Regions from separate parts of the Nonomuraea sp. NPDC050451 genome, predicted to be linked through region 2. Evidence: riboswitches for the same ligand, from Rfam matches in the RefSeq annotation. Region 2 holds a riboswitch; each other region holds the start of a gene.

Region 1 (2,254 bases), on a different contig from region 2:
CTGGTGGAGGCGGTGGAGCGGGCGCACGGGCTGGCGGCCAAGGACCTCAAGGCCGAGAAGAAGTCGGGACTGCGGGTCCACAACCGGACCGGGCAGCCGTGCGACGTCTGCGGCGACACGATCCGCGAGGTGTCCTTCGCGGACTCCTCGCTGCAGTACTGCCCCACCTGCCAGACCGGCGGCAAGCCCCTCGCCGACCGCCGGCTGTCCCGCCTTCTCAAGTGAGCCCGATGGAAGAAGACACGGTGGAACCGCTCGACGACTACGACGTGCGCCAGTGGGACACGCGCGAGGACTGCGAGGTACGCCAGATCCTCGACCGCATCGCCGACAAGTGGTCGCTGCTCGTGATCGCCCTGCTCGACTGCCAGAGCCTGCGCTTCACCCAGCTCCGCCGCGAGATCGACGGCGTCAGCCAGCGCATGCTCAGCGTGACCCTGCGCCAGCTGGAGCGCGACGGCCTGGTCAGCCGCACGGTCCACCCCGTCGTGCCGCCCAGGGTGGACTACGCGCTCACGCCGCTCGGCCGCACGCTGCACGAGACCATCAAGTCGCTGGTCACCTGGACGGAGGCGCACCAGGAGGAGATCGCCGCGGCGCGTGCTGCCTACGACGCCAGGCGCGAGATGATGGAGTCATGACCGTTCCTGAGATCGAGGCCAATGCCGTTCCCGCAGACGCTTACCTGCTCGACGTCCGTGAGCAGGACGAGTGGGTCGCGGGGCACGCCCCGGAGGCCGTGCACATCCCCATGACCCAGATCCAGGGTCGGGTCGACGAGGTGCCCGGCGACCGCACCGTCTACGTCGTCTGCCGGGTGGGCGGCCGGTCCCTGCAGGTCGCGGCCTGGCTCAACCAGCTCGGGCGCGACGCCGTCAACGTCGGCGGCGGCATGCAGTCGTGGGAGTTCGCGCGCCGCCCGATGGTGAGCGAGACCGGGCAGCAGCCGTTCGTGGCGTAAAGGCGCACTGTGGCGGTTTTGCCGTCACTAAGGCATGATGAGGGCGCCAACTGCAGATCGTCGCGGGAGCTCGGGGTTCGCCGGGCTGAGAGGGCAGCAAACAGATCCGCTGCCGACCGCCTGAACCTGTCCGGATAATGCCGGCGTAGGGAGTGTGCGATGACGCATGTCGTCGACGAAGTTCCGCTGACTCTTGAAGGCAGGCCGCCGAAGACCCTGGGCGTGCTCGACCAGGGTGCGCTCTGGGCGAACCTCGGTGTCAGCCTCCTGGGCTTCTCCGGAGCGTCGCTCCTGCTCAATCCCCTGGGCAACGCTCCGCTCAGCCTGACCGCCGCGCTCCTGGCGACCGTGGTCGGCAGCCTGATCGGCACCGCCATGGTGGGCCTGTCCGCCGTCCCCGGCACCCAGACGGGGCAGCCCGCGATGGTGCTGCTGCGGGGCCTGTTCGGGGCGCGGATCTCGTACGTCCCCACGGTGCTCAACATCGTCCAGATGCTCGGCTGGGCCGCCTTCGAGCTGTGGGTGATCGCCAAGGCGGCCAGCGCGATCTTCGGCGCCGTGCCGTACCAGGTGTGGGTGGTGGCGGCGGGGGTGCTGACCACCGCGCTCACGATCTGGCCGCTCGGGTCCGTCAGGCTGCTGCGGCGGTACGTCACCATCGGCGTGATCGTGTCGATGGTGTGGTTCGCCTGGTTCTTCCTGACCAGGGCGCCCGCGCACACGGGCGGGTCCTGGACGGCGTTCGCCCCGGCCGTGGACTACGTCATCGCGCTGTCGGTGTCGTGGGTGCCGATGGCGGCCGACTTCGCCCGGCACTCCAGGTCGAGCAGGTCCGCGTTCACCGGTGTGGTCGGCGGCTACTCGCTGGCTCAGGTGGCCTGCCTGGGCCTGGGCGTGTTCGCAGTGGCCATGGCGGGGGCGGGCAAGGTGGCGGCCGATCCGACGTCGGTGTTCGGCCCGTTCGTGGCGGTGCCGCTGGGCGCGCTGTTCTTCGCGATCCTGGTGCTGCGCGAGACCGACCAGTCCTTCGCCAACGTCTACTCCACCACGGTCTCGCTGCAGAACCTGATGCCGCGGGTGGACCGGCGCGTCTTCTCCATCGCCATCGGCGTGCTGAGCGTCGCGATCGCCCTGGTCGTGGACGTCAACTCGTACGGGGCGTTCCTGGGGGTGATCGGGGCGGTCTTCGTGCCGATGTTCGCGGTGCTGGCCGTGGACTACTTCGTGCTCGGCGGCTCACGGAGCTGGAACACCGCGGAGCGCGCGCCCTCGCGCTGGTCGAGGCTGGTGCCG
Region 2 (2,254 bases):
AGCGCTCTCCTGCCGAATGATGACCGGCATATTGCACCATGTGCCCGAACTGCTCCGACCAGAAGTACGGAACGGGATCGTACGCGACGTCCTCGCCCAGCAAGCTGGCGGCGGCCACCTCGGGGGCGTTGAGCGCGGTGTCCCAGTGCTCGACCCTGAGCCTGGTCTGCCAGCGGCGCGACCACCAGGCGGCGCAGTCGCCGACGGCGACCGTGTTGGGGAGGGAGGCGCGCAGGTACTCGTCCACGACGACGCCGTTGTGGAGGTCGATGTCGGCGCCGGTGAGCCATTCGACGGCCGGGCGCACGCCGATGCCCGCGACCACCACGTGGGCGTCCACGAACTCGCCGCCCACCAGCCGCACGCCGCCCTCGTCCACGGAGTCGACCATGGTGTCGAGCCGCAGGTCGATGCCGTCGTACCAGCGCTCGGTGCGGGCCCCGATCTCGGCGCCGACGGCCGTCGCGAGCGGCGCCGGGCCGGCCTCGATCACGGTCACCGCGCACCCGGCACGGCGGGCGGCGGTGGCCACCTCCGCCCCGATCCAGCCGGCGCCGATGATCGCGACGCGGGCGCCGGGGACGAGCACGGCCCTGAGCTCGTGGGCGTCGTCGAGCGTGCGCAGCACGTGCTGCGGGCCGTCGCCGGGCAGCCTGATCGGCTCGGCGCCGGTGGCGATGACCAGCCCGTCGTAGCCGATCTCGCCCTCGGTGGTCTCCACGACCCCCTCGCGCAGCGCCTTGGCGCTGACCCCCGGCTGGAACTCCACGTCGATCGCGGCCAGGTCGGTGTCGACGTAGCTGGTGTCGGCGTCGCCGAACAGCACGGCCTTGGACAGCGGTGGACGGTCGTAGGGGCGATGCCGCTCCTCACCGATCAGCGTGATCCTCCCGCCGAACCCCCGTGCGCGCAGCGCCTCCACGGTGCGCACTCCGGCCAGGCCCGCTCCCACCACCACGACTTTGTTCACGTTCATGACCCTAACGTGGGCCGGTGTCCGGGCGTCGCAGCGAGGCCGTAGGCTGGGGGCGTAAGACGCGCGGGAGTCCGGCCGTGACCGGGCTGAGAGGAAGGCTGCCGATCGGGCCTTCGACCGCAAGACACCTGATCCGGATCATGCCGGCGAAGGGAGCGCGGATGGATGTGATCGTGGGCGGCGGGGTCGTCGGGCTCTCCGTGGCCTGGCGGCTGGCCCGCGAAGGGCGGCCCGTCACCCTGGTGGACCCGGCCCCCGCCTCGGGCGCCTCGCACGCGGCGGCGGGGATGCTGGCGCCGGTCAGCGAGGTCACCTATACGGAGGTGCCGCTGCTGCGGCTCGGCGTGGCGTCGCTGCGCCGCTGGCCCGCCTTCGCCGTCGAGCTGGCCGCCGACGCGGGGCTGGCGGGCGCCGAGGCCCTGGACCTGCGCTCCGAGGGGACGCTCGACGTGGCGTTCGGGGCGGACGACCTGGCCGCGCTGGACGAGCTGGCCGCCTACCTGGAGAAGCTGGAGCTGCCCGTCCAGCGGCTGACCGGCCGCGAGTGCCGCCGCCTGGAGCCCATGCTGGCCCCCTCGGTGCGCGGCGGGCTGCTGGCCGCCGGCGACTCGTGGGTGGACCCGCGCCGCGTGACGGCGGCGCTGCTCGCCGCGCTCGACCGGCGGGGAGTCCGGCTCGTACGGGCGCGCGTCGGCGAGCTGCTGCGCGACGGCGGCCGGGTCACAGGGGTACGCCTGGAGCCGTCCGGCGACGACGACCGGCGAGCCGAGCTGCGGGCGGAGCGGGTGGTCCTGGCGGCCGGGGCGTGGAGCGCCGGGCTGGCCGAGGTGCCGGTGCGGCCGGTCAAGGGGCAGATCATGCGGTTGCGTTCCCCGCAGCCGCTGCTCACCCGGTGCGTCCGCGGCACCGTGCACGGCACGCCGGTCTACCTGGTCCCCCGGGGCGACGGCGAGCTGGTGGTCGGGGCCACGCAGGAGGAGATGGGCTTCGACACCAGGGTGACCGCGGGCGGGCTCTACGAGCTGCTGCGCGACGCCAGGGAGCTGGTGCCGGGCGTCACCGAGCTGGAGGTCGCCGACGTGGTGGCCGGGCTGCGGCCGGGCACGCCGGACAACCTGCCGCTCATCGGCCCGAGCGGCACCCCGGGGCTGGCGCTGGCCACCGGTCATCACCGGGGCGGCGTGCTCCTGTCGCCGCTCACGGCGGACATCCTGCTGGGCGAGGAGGGCGAGCTCGCGGCAATGTGCTCACCTGGGAGATTTCGGGAAATTTCATGAT
Region 3 (2,254 bases), on a different contig from region 2:
GCACGCGCTGGACATCTTCGAGGCGCTCGGTGACCGCCACTGCGGCGCGTACGCGATGCGGAACCTGGGCGGGCTCCAGGTGGCGAGGGGCGACCGTTCGGACGGCTCCGACCAGTTGGAGCGCTCCCTGGTGATCTTCCAGCAACTGGGGGATCGCAGCGGGGAGGCGGACACGTACCAGACGCTCGGCGAGCTGTACCGCTCGTCCGGGCGTGCCGCGCTTGCCACCCATTACCTGCACCAGGCCCGCGAGCTGCGCCGGGAGCTCAGCGAGTCGTTCGCGTGAGGGCCGGCTGGAGCCACTGGCCGGTGGGCCAGGTCTCCAGGCGCCAGGCGCTGTCCCAGAACATCCACTCGTACTCGGTGGCCCGGCAGAACGCCTCGTCCATCGCCCGGCGGGTCTCGGGGTCGGCGGTCTCGGCCAGCCGGTCGGTGATGGCCTTGGCCTGCTCGACCGAGGCGGCGAAGGCGGGGTCGGAGTAGGTGCCGATCCAGGTCCGGTACGGGTGGTCGGCCGCGCCCGCCGTACGTTCGAGCAGCGCCGCGCCGACGTCCTGGTAGACCCAGAAGCACGGCAGCACGGCGGCGGCGAGCACGGGCAACGGGGCGGCCAGGGCGGTGGCCTGGAGGTAGGAGGAGTAGGCCAGGCAGGTCGGCGAGGTGGCGACGGCCGCCGTCTCGCCGGCCGTCAGCCCGAACTGCTCCAGGTAGCCGGTGTGCAGGGCCCGCTCGACGACCAGCGCCGTGTGGGCGCTCTGCGCGAAGAACGCGGCGTCGGCCGGGGCGGTGGCGCGGGCCGAGGCGGTCGCGAGGACCTTGGCGTAGGCCACCAGGTAGCGCCCGTCCTGGACGAGGTAGAACGCGAAGCGCTCGCGGTCGAGGGTGCCGTCGCCGAGCGCGGCGTTGAACGGGTGGTCGTGGATCGCTTCGAGCAGCGTGGCCGTGCGCGCCCAGATTTTCTCACAGAAGGTCACCGATGACGTCCCTTCGCTAGTGCGAACTAGATCAGGTTCGACGGGTGTGATCTCAGCCCGGCAGCCCGGGCACCCCGCGTCGCGGCCAACGCTAGCAGAAGGCACGGTCCGGTCGTGAGGGAGGCTCGGGAGCTAGATAGCCAAAAGGCCCATAAGGCCTCGAACAGAAGGAAGCTCTCGAATTGCCTCACGACCGGAAGACGAACGTATCAGGCGGGGATCAGTTCGTGCAGCGTACCGGCCGTGTAGACGCGCGACTCCGCCGGGAGGCCGGCCGGCGCCTCCAGCCCGATGTAGGTGGTGTGCGCGGCCGTCGAGCTCTTGGCACGCAGCAGGTCGGCCAGGTAGCGCACGCGCAGGTAGTCGCGTTCGACGATGGAGCGCACCAGCAGGGAGGCGCTGACGCGGTTGCCCTCCACCTGGTTGAAGCCGGGGTGCCCCTTCAGGTAGAGGTGCAGCCACTTCACCAGCCAGCCGCCGTCGGCGCCGCGCAGGAAGACCAGCGGCAGGGCGATCCGGCCGGAGCCGCGCAGGTCCGACTTCATGCGCACGGTACGCGGCTCGAACGGCCTGCCCTCCTGCTCGGCCTCCCTGGTCATGTAGCCGAAGAACGCCTCGGCGGCCTCGTCGAACCCTTCCCCGGCGTAGATGTTCACCTGCGGGATGATGATCGGCTGGGTCGCGGCGGCGAGCCGGATGTCGACGAACTCGGACGCCCCGTCGGGCGCCTCGGTGAGGTCGCCGGAGTACTGGGCGAAACCGTTGGTGTAGTTCGTCCAGGAAATGTGCGTCGGGTTGTCGTAGGTGGCGTCGAGCATGAGCGCGGACAGGTCGTAGTCGGTACGCTGCCCGGCCTCGTGCCAGTGGACGAAGAACCTGAGCAGTTCGCCGTCCACCACCGACACCGAGCCCCGGGGCAGCATGCCGAGGCCGGGCACGACGGCCTTGCCGGACAGCGGCAGGGCGACGTCCAGCACGTCGGGGTCGACGATCAGCTCGCCGGGGTCGGGGAGTCGACGGGCGATCTCCTCGTCCAGGATGGCCAGCGCCCGCGCCAGGGCCTCCTCCTCCAGCGGCGAGCGGGAGTCGGGGGCCGCCCACGCCCTGCCGTGCCGGTTGACGAAGACGCGGCCCGCGACGGGGGCGAGCCGGTTCTGCAGGTGCTCGCGCAGCGACAGCAGGACGCGGCCGGAGGCGCCCGAGGCGGCCCCTTCCACGGCGTCCAGCACGGCCGTCGTGGACGGGCCGGTCCGCAGCAGGTGGTCGAGGCGGCGCAGCAG

What was found. Region 2 has a riboswitch for thiamine pyrophosphate ahead of thiO (glycine oxidase ThiO). Riboswitches for the same ligand answer to the same signal wherever they lie in the genome.
Region 1: it holds a riboswitch for thiamine pyrophosphate, as region 2 does, so the genes downstream of both, ACIBI9_RS51645 (purine-cytosine permease family protein) here and thiO (glycine oxidase ThiO) in region 2, are expected to answer to the same signal.
Region 3: it holds a riboswitch for thiamine pyrophosphate, as region 2 does, so the genes downstream of both, tenA (thiaminase II) here and thiO (glycine oxidase ThiO) in region 2, are expected to answer to the same signal.

What each region holds. Positions count from the first base shown of each region.
Region 1 covers NZ_JBITHZ010000032.1:45,141-47,394, forward strand. Annotated here, with positions in the region: gene ACIBI9_RS51630 (Fpg/Nei family DNA glycosylase) at 1-225, shown strand, start outside; gene ACIBI9_RS51635 (winged helix-turn-helix transcriptional regulator) at 231-641, shown strand; gene ACIBI9_RS51640 (rhodanese-like domain-containing protein) at 638-961, shown strand; TPP riboswitch at 1,014-1,133, shown strand; gene ACIBI9_RS51645 (purine-cytosine permease family protein) at 1,121-2,254, shown strand, end outside.
Region 2 covers NZ_JBITHZ010000001.1:550,092-552,345, reverse strand. Annotated here, with positions in the region: gene ACIBI9_RS02470 (NAD(P)/FAD-dependent oxidoreductase) at 1-976, opposite strand, end outside; TPP riboswitch at 1,030-1,148, shown strand; gene thiO (glycine oxidase ThiO) at 1,138-2,253, shown strand.
Region 3 covers NZ_JBITHZ010000063.1:2,827-5,080, forward strand. Annotated here, with positions in the region: gene ACIBI9_RS64555 (BTAD domain-containing putative transcriptional regulator) at 1-286, shown strand, start outside; gene tenA (thiaminase II) at 267-974, opposite strand; TPP riboswitch at 966-1,061, opposite strand; gene ACIBI9_RS64565 (hypothetical protein) at 1,184-2,254, opposite strand, start outside.